2 regions of the Sphingomonas sp. LR59 genome follow, and region 2 is predicted to be linked to the other one. Evidence: riboswitches for the same ligand, from Rfam matches in the RefSeq annotation. Region 2 holds a riboswitch; the other holds the start of a gene.
The links. A riboswitch is a leader RNA that binds a small molecule or an ion and turns the genes downstream of it on or off. The one in region 2 is predicted to bind cobalamin.
Positions count from the first base shown of each region.

Region 1: linked by a shared signal. The riboswitch ahead of QP164_RS12275 (TonB-dependent receptor plug domain-containing protein) and the one ahead of QP164_RS07090 (TonB-dependent receptor) in region 2 are both predicted to bind cobalamin.

Region 1 covers NZ_JASPFL010000001.1:2,638,876-2,643,087, forward strand. The annotation lists gene QP164_RS12270 (ABC transporter substrate-binding protein) at 1-270, opposite strand, end outside; gene QP164_RS12275 (TonB-dependent receptor plug domain-containing protein) at 374-2,272, opposite strand; cobalamin riboswitch at 2,388-2,586, opposite strand; gene QP164_RS12280 (TonB-dependent receptor) at 2,908-4,212, opposite strand, start outside.
Region 2 covers NZ_JASPFL010000001.1:1,565,812-1,570,023, reverse strand. The annotation lists gene QP164_RS07100 (TonB-dependent receptor) at 1-682, opposite strand, end outside; gene QP164_RS07095 (DUF2946 family protein) at 762-1,130, opposite strand; cobalamin riboswitch at 1,321-1,557, shown strand; gene QP164_RS07090 (TonB-dependent receptor) at 1,727-3,766, shown strand; gene QP164_RS07085 (pyridoxamine 5'-phosphate oxidase family protein) at 3,922-4,212, shown strand, end outside.

The sequences.
Region 1 (4,212 bases), 1.1 Mb from region 2:
CTTCACCTGTGCCTGGCTCTCCGCGATCGAGTCCGGGATGCCGAGCAGCAGGGTCTTCAGTCCCGCCCGCGCGTAGGCCGTCTGGGTCGCCGGCGGCGTATACGTGCTGGCGATGACGAGATCGGGGTGGAGCGCGATCACCTCCTCGGCGGTCCCGGCGATGCCGCGAAACCGGCGCGCTACGGTCAGCGGGATCGAGGTCGCCGCCGGGTCCTGCGAATAATGGCTGATCCCGGCGATCCGCGATGCGGGCAGGATCCGGACCAGCACCGAATCCACGCACGGATTGGTCGAGACGATCCCGCCGCCGCCGCCCGCGCCGGGGATTGCGCGCAGCCCCCGAGCAGGAGCGCGAGGAGGATCGCCCCGCGCCTCACTTCAGCCGCAACCGCACGCCGCCATACGCCGCGCGACCGTAATTGCCGTAGCCCGCGATCGTCTCGTACCGCGAGTCGGTGAGGTTATCGACGCGGCCGTACAGCGCGATCCGGTCGGTAATCGGCATTTCCGCGCGGACACCCGCCAGCGCATAGCCGTCGAGCCGCACGGTGTTGGCGGCGTCGTCGAAGCTGTCGCCGACCATCGTCACGGTGCCGCCGACCGACAGCCCGAACGCGAACCGGTAATCGGCGTCGACGCTCGCGGTCTGCTTGGGACGGCGCGCGAGATCGTTGCCGAAATCGCTGCCGATCGAGCGGTTCTCGGTGTCGATATAGCTGTAGTTCGCGGTCAGCGTCAGCGCGTCGACCGGGCGCAGCGCCAAGGTGAACTCGACGCCGTCCGCCTCGGCGCGGGCGATATTGTCGTAGACGCCGAACGGGCGGTCGATGCAGATTGAACCGGCGGTCGTCTGCTCCGCCGGGCTGCAATCGCGGAAGTCGATCTGGTTGCGCGTACGGCGGTTGAAATAGGTCACGCCTGCGCGGACCCGGTTGGCGAGGAACGCCTGCTCGACCCCGACGTCGAAGTTGCGCGCGGTCTCCGGATCGAGGCCGCGATTCCCGTAGTCGGAGAAGAGCTGGTACAGGGTCGGTGCCTTGAAGCCTTCGCCATAGCTTGCGCGGATCGTCGTGCCGGTGCGCAACGCCAGCGCCGCGTTCGCGCCGAATGTGGTGTGGCTGCCAAAATCGTCGTGATCGTCGTTGCGGACGCCGCCGGTGATGGTGAGGATATCGAGCGGCTTGACGATCAGCTGGCCGTAGACGCTGGTGATGCCGGTATCCGCGAAGGTGAAGCCGTCATTGAAGCGGCTGTTCTCGCGCTCGACTCCCGCGACCACGCGGACCTGGTCGAGCGGGCGGAAGTCGCCCTGGTATTCGTAGCGTTCGCTGCGGCCGCGACCGATGAAGGTCGGATCGCTGCCAAAGCTCGGGTCGTAATTGTCGCGGTTGATGTCGGCGATCGTGAACGCGACGCGGTTGTTGAACCGGCCGTCGGCGAAGTTCGCGTGCAGCCCTGCGTAACCGTAAGCCTCGCGCGTCTTCGAATATTCGGGCGTGTCGGCGAGCACGTAATCGGGGGCCGGGAAGCCGTCGATCTCGACGCGGCTGTCGGCGAAATAGCCGCGCAGGTCGAGGCCGATGCCCGGCGCGAACTCGACGCCCACGCGCCCGGTCGCGCCATATTGGCGATAGCCGTCGCGCTCGGTGCCGCTGGCGGCGGACGAGATGCCGTCGGTGCGCAGATAGCCGCCGGTCAGCGAGCCCGACACCGGCCCGGACTTGCCCGAGACGCCCGCGCTCGCGAACACGCTGTCGGCGTAGCCATATTCGGCGTTGGCGCGTGCTTGAATGCCTTCGGTCGGTGCGGCGGTGATGATGTTGACGACGCCACCGATCGCCTGGCTGCCCCATGGCACCGAGTTCGGGCCGCGCAGCACCTCGATCCGCTCGACCGAGCTCGAGAGGAGATTGCCGAAGTTGAAGCCGCCGCCGGTCGACGACGGATCGTTGACGCGGACGCCGTCGATCACGACGAGCGTCTGGTCCGCCTCGGCACCGCGAATACGGACGCTGGTCAGCGCGCCGATGGTGCCATTGCGCGTTACCGTCACGCCCGGCGTGGTCGCGAGCAGGTCGGAGACGACAACGGTCTGGCGGCGCTCGATCTCTGCGCGGTCGATGACGGTGACGGCCTGGCCGATCTCACTCAGCGGTTGCGCGGCGCGGGTCGCGGTGACGACGACTTCGGAAGCGTCGGGATCGGGGATGGTCTGGGCAAAAGCGGGCGCTGCGATCGCCGCGGCGCCGAGCAGAAGGAAGAATTTCGTCATGGGTACGTCCTAAGCAGAACCGCCTGCGACCATTCGCGGGGCGGCCAGACGTCTCTCGCTCGAGGAAACCCGGCTGGACCGGAGCACTCGTCCGCGCCGGACACCCGCCCGCGCAGTGGATCGACCGTGAGAGGCAGGTCTCCTGGCTTCCGGGTCATCGCGCCCACCCCGCCTTCCCAGGTCGAAACCCAGTGGCATATTCGGGGTGGCCGCTATCCGGTCACAGTTGCGGGTACAGCGCCGGTCTTGCGGATTCCCGCGCACCGACTTCCCTTTTGATCCCGTCGCCGGGAACCCTTCACGGGAGTGGCATTAGTCGCACGCCAGACACGGGTCAACGCGGGGGATAATGAGCATCGACCCGCGATAGCACGCGCTGGCGGTAAAGCTGGCTCACCGTCTATCGCACCACCCCGGCGGAGGCCGGGGCCCAGTTGGGGAACGTCGCTGACGGAGCGCGGTCCTTCGTTACCGCGACCTTGCCAACTGGGCCCGGCCTCCGCCGGGGTGGTGGCGTGTTGGTCAGGACGTCGCTTTCCCTTGTTCTCCTGCGAAGGCGGGAGCCCAGACTGGGTCCCCGCCTTCGCGGGGAAACATGCTGTCTTCGTTTCTCTTGGCAAGCGACGGATCGAATATCAGCGCCCCCCGTAGCGCAGCCCCACCCAGATCGTCCGCGGCGTTGCGCGTTCGACGATGTTCGCGCCGCTAATCCCTGCCTCGACGCGCTCGTTGAATAGATTTTCCCCGCTTAGTTCGGCGACAAGCGAGCGCAGGATCGGCAGCGCAGCATAGGCATCCAGCGTCGTCGCGGCCCCAAGCACCCGCGTGTTCTGGTCGTCGTCGAACTGCCGGCCGACATGACGCACGGTCAGCGACAGCGCCGCCGCATCGTGCCGCCAGTCGACCGTCCCCGACACCTGGTCGCGCGGGGTCTGCGCTGGCTGCAAGCCGTCCAGCGCGGCGGTGATCCCCGAACCCTCGACCTTCGAGTTCGTGTGCGACCACGATGCCTGCACGCCCAGCGGACCCGGTCGATACGCAGCATCCAGTTCGAAGCCATGCGCGCGGATCGCATCGAGGTTCTGGCGGACGCGGTAGGTGGCGACCCCCGGCAGCACCTGCGGCGGGTTGGTCGTCGTGACGTTGGCGATCGCATCCTTCAGCCGGTTGTAGAAATAGGTCGCGGCGATGCTGACCCCCGGCGTTGGCGTCAGCGTGACGCCACCCTCGACCCCGGTCAGCCGCTCTGGCGACAGCAAGGCGTTCGCCGCGGTCGCGTCGTTGCCGACCCGGAACGGCCGGTACAGTTCGTTGGGCGTCGGCAATCGCCAGCCACGATAGCCGGCGACACGCAGCGTGATCGCCTCGACTGGCTGGTATGCCACGCCTGCCCGCCCGGTCGTCTCGCTGCCGTCGCGTTCCGCGTAGCGCAGGTTGGTCAGCGCAGCCCCGGTCGCCAGCGGCCGTTCCGTCAGATAGCCGCCATCGATCGACCACCAGTCGACCCGCCCGCCAAGGCTGAACGTGAGGTCGCCCGCGACCAGGCTTCCATCGGCGAACACGCCGGTCGTCGTCGTGCTCCCGCCAGCCTCGCGCCGTCGCGTCGGCGCCGCGTTGACGAACGTATAGAGCTCCTGCGTCTTGCCGCTCACGTCGCGGATATCCGCGCCCAGCCTGAGCGTAATGGTCTCGCCCAGCGGCGGCGCAATCTCGATCCGACCGCCAAGCCCGGTGGCAGGCGTATTATACTGGTTCAGCGACTGGATCGCGGTCGTCCGCGCGGCATTGATGCTGTTGAAGCTGCTCGCGAACGCGCGCGTCTGCAGATACGCCAGCGCCGAATAGCCCCACGCGCCCCGCCCGATCAGCCGGATGCTCGCATCGGCCCCCTCGCTTTTATTCGCGGTGAAGTCGCTCCCCCGATCGCGCCGATCGGTGAA
Region 2 (4,212 bases):
GGACAAACCCGCCCGATATGCGCAGCGCCAGCGTATCGGCTGCGATCGGCAGATTGAGCATCGCCTTGGCGTCCCAGCTCGTGCCGCCATCGGTAACGGTCGCAACGCTCGCCTGACTCAGTGCGGCGATCTTGGTGGCATCCGGCTGGTTGGTCACGATGCGGACCAGGCCGCCCATCGACGACGACCCGAACAACACGCCTTGCGGTCCGCGCAGCACTTCGACCCGAGCGACGTCGAACAGCTGCGGGTCGGGCTGCGAAAAGCCGCGGAGTGCGCGGGTCTGAAGCGGGGTCTCGTCGAGGTAGACGCCCGTCGTCGGCGACTGGACGAACCCCACCCCGCCGATCCCGCGTATGATATATTGCGAGTTGCCGGGCCCGGTGGTCGCGAAGGCCAGGCCCGGCACGGAGTCCGCGACGCGGGAGAAGTCCTGCGCATTGAGGCGGCGCAGCAGGTCGGCAGGAAGGATGGTGACGCTTGCGGGCACGTCCTTGAGCGCTTGCGGGCGTTTCAGCGCGGTGACGATAATGTCGTTGGTTTCCGCTGGTCCATCGCTCAGCGTGTTGGTCGCCGTTGCGTCGGCCTTCGTGGGAGGGGCCACCAGATCCTGAGCAGATGCTGGTACGGCGAGCAGGAGGCAGGGCAGGCATGCCCCCGCCAACAAGTGGGATCGGATCATGAATAGGCCTTTGACCGGCCCCGCGAAAGCACGCGAGCCGTGGACGTGGTTGCTCCTGAAGGAGCACGCGATCAGGTGGTCAAAGGAGGGCCGGTGGACCTCGAAGCGGAGGCCGAAGATGGCTGCGGCGAATGATCGCCGGCAGCACGGCCGGTGACAGCCCGACCGCCATGACGAAAACGATTAAGGTGATGAGCTGAATAGGATCGATCGCACCGAGCGATGCTGCCGACAGGCCCGCAAAGGCGCAGGGCATGTCAGCCTTGCCATGATCCTTCGACTTGCCGTGATCGGGCATGTCGCCGTGCATCCCCGGCATTGCCATCGTTACGGCTCGAGGAGCCACGCCGGAACAGAGCTCGATCGTGATCCGGCCGTGCTCGCTGCCAATCATGTACCCGGCCGGTACCAGCAGCTTGAGCAACAGCGTTGCCGCGCATACGAGCACAGCGAAGTAGCGTTGCGCTAGGAGGCGACGAACGGCGAACACCGAATGCGGGTAGCGCAGGCAGGCAGTCCTGTCATTGCCGTGTCGATCTCCCCTGTAAACGGACGGGATCAGAGAAGGCCGAGGCTGTCTTGCCGATCGGAACCTTCCCCGGTACGCATTGTCCGTCAGGCCGGAGAGGTATCTCCGACCCGACAATGATCGCGCTGGTGTCCCGAGAGGGACTTAATAGGGAACACGGTGTGGGAGACGCTCTCCCGAAGCCGAGGCTGTCCCTGCAACTGTAAGCGGCGAGCGAGACGTACATCGCGTCCTCTTCTGGAGGGTGCAGCCACTGGACCAACGCCGTAACGGCCGAGATCCGGGAAGGCCGTATATCGAGCGACGACCCGTGAGCCAGGAGACCTGCCAGCGTCTGGTCGCTCTTGCTTTGGTCCAGGGGATGGTCGGGGCACGGTTCTTCCGTCTGAGCGACGAACGAGCGGCGGGGGTCGCATCGGTTCGTGTCGCGGGCGCTTGCGTCCGCCTGTCGACGCGTGCCGACCGTTCGCAGCGGACGCCCCCGTCCGAAGTCGCTTGGCGCACGGGGGACGGACATGAAGAATCTGAGATTACGAACAAAATGGCTCGAATGCGTGGCTATAGCTTCGGCATGTAGCACCACACCAGCATGGGCTCAGGGGCAAGACACCGAGGCTGTGCCGTCACAGGCACCAAACGACATTGTCGTGTTCGGCCGCGGCGAAGCGAAGATCGGTGTTGCGCATGCAGCAAGTGAGGGCACCGTCGCCGGTGCCGACCTTCTGGTTCGCCCGCTGCTGCGCGTTGCCGAACTGCTAGAGGCGATACCTGGCATGGTCGCTGCGCAGCATTCGGGAAGCGGCAAGGCCAACCAGTATTTCCTGCGTGGCTTCAATCTCGATCACGGTTCGGACTTCACAACTTATATCGACGGGGTGCAAATGAACCTGCGCACCCACGGTCATGGCCAAGGCTATCTCGATCTCAACGGACTGATCCCGGAGATCGTCGCGCGCGAGGATTTTCGCAAAGGGCCATACCGTGCCGATGGCGGCGACTTCGCGCTGGCGGGGGCTGCCTACATGACCACGATCGACAGCTTTGCCCGGCCGTGGCTTTCGGTCGAGGGCGGCTCTTATGGCTATGGTCGGATCGCCGCGGGCGGGACGATTGACGGGATTGGTCCGGGGAAACTGACGCTCGTCGCGCAAACCAAGGTCTACGACGGACCATGGGAGGAGCCTGAGCATCTGCGACACGCATCTGGCTTCGCGAAGTATACCGCTCCAGCTGGCGCAGGCCAGGTCGAAGCCTCGCTCAACGCCTACCGCGCGACCTGGCGTCCGACCGAACAGATTCCCGAGCGCATAATTGGTACCGCGCTCTGCAAGGACGTGTTCTGCTCACCCGATCCGACGGCACGCGGCGAAACGACACGGCTCGTCGGCAACGTCGCGGTCCGCCAGCCTGACTGGCACGCCAATGTCTATGGTCAGTTCTACGACTGGTCGATGTATTCGAACCCGACCTACACCGACCCGGACGGGACCAGCGCACAGATCCGCCAGTTCGACAAACGCTGGATCGTCGGCGCGAGGGGCGAAAAGCGTTGGACGCTCGCACCAGCTCTCGCCGTCTCGCTCGGTACCGAAGAGCGCTACGACCATATCGGCAGCGTCGGTGTCTATCGCACCAGCGCGCGATCGTTCCTGTCGTCGCTCGGTCGCTACCATGTCGAGGAAGCGTCGGCGGCATTGTATGGCGAAGCGACGTGGACGCCGGTTACGGGCCTCCGCCTGATCGGTGGGGTTCGTGGAGATTATTATCACTACGTCGTTCGCGCGCGGGATCAGGCGGCCGTGTTGGCCGGGGAAGGCAGTGGCGACGACACGACCCTGTCGCCCAAGGCATCGATCGCGTACTCGCCGACCGATCGGCTGGAGTTCTACGGCAACTGGGGACGTGGGTTCCACTCCAACGACGTCCGCGGCGCGGTAAACGTCGAAACGCCGGTGCCTGTGCTGGTCCGCGGCAACGGCCGTGAAGTCGGCGCCCGGTGGCAGTTACCCGGCATTACGCTGACCGCGACCTATTGGTGGCTCGACGTCGACAGCGAACTGCGCTTCGTTGGAGATTCCAACGCGGTTGAACCGACCGGTGCCAGCGAGCGTCGTGGCTATGAACTGGTGGCGTTCTGGCGGCCCAGGCCGTGGCTTGCGATCGACGGCAACTATACGGCAAGCCGATCGCGCAACGACAATGGCGATCGCATTCCCAACGCCTTCGAGAACGCCGCATCCGCCGGGATCGCGCTGGTGCTCAATCCTTGGGAGGCAAGCGCTCGCGTCCGCCACCTTGGGCCCTATCCTTTGATCGAAGACAACAGCGTCCGAGATACAGGAAGCACCGTCGTCAACGTCCGCGCGGCTCGCAAGATCGGGCGGTTCGACGTGTACGGTGAGGTGCTCAACATCCTCGACAGCCGCGACAAGGACATCGCCTATTTCTACGAGTCCTACATTCCCTCGTTCGACGCCTCAGGGCCGACGGATGGCCGGTTGAGCCGCGTAGTTGAGCCACGCACCTTGCGCCTGGGTGCCCGGGTGAATTTCTAGGCAGTGCCAGATGGTCGCCAGCTTCGGATGAAGCTGGCGACCATTGAATTTCGGTATGGATAAAACACTCCCGTTATCTCACGCGGCCGACACATCACCACGTTCGTTGTAAACACTCGAGCAAATGTCATAGCCCACTTTGAAGGAGCAATACGATGTCGGACCTCAGCCTACACGAACTGTCGAAAAAGATGGCAAAGTTGGACTTCACAATGATGGCCACTCGCTCATCCAACGGAACGATGACGGCCCGCCCGATGAGCAACAATGGCGATGTCGAATATCAAGGTGACAGCTACTTTTTTGCCTACGAAAAATCACGGAAGATTGCTGACCTGCGCGCCGATCCTCACGTCACGCTTAGCTATACCGGCGCCGTCGGTATGCTCGGTGGTCCCCCGCTGTTTGTAGCTGTCGAAGGAGCCGCTGCGCTAATCGAGGACAAA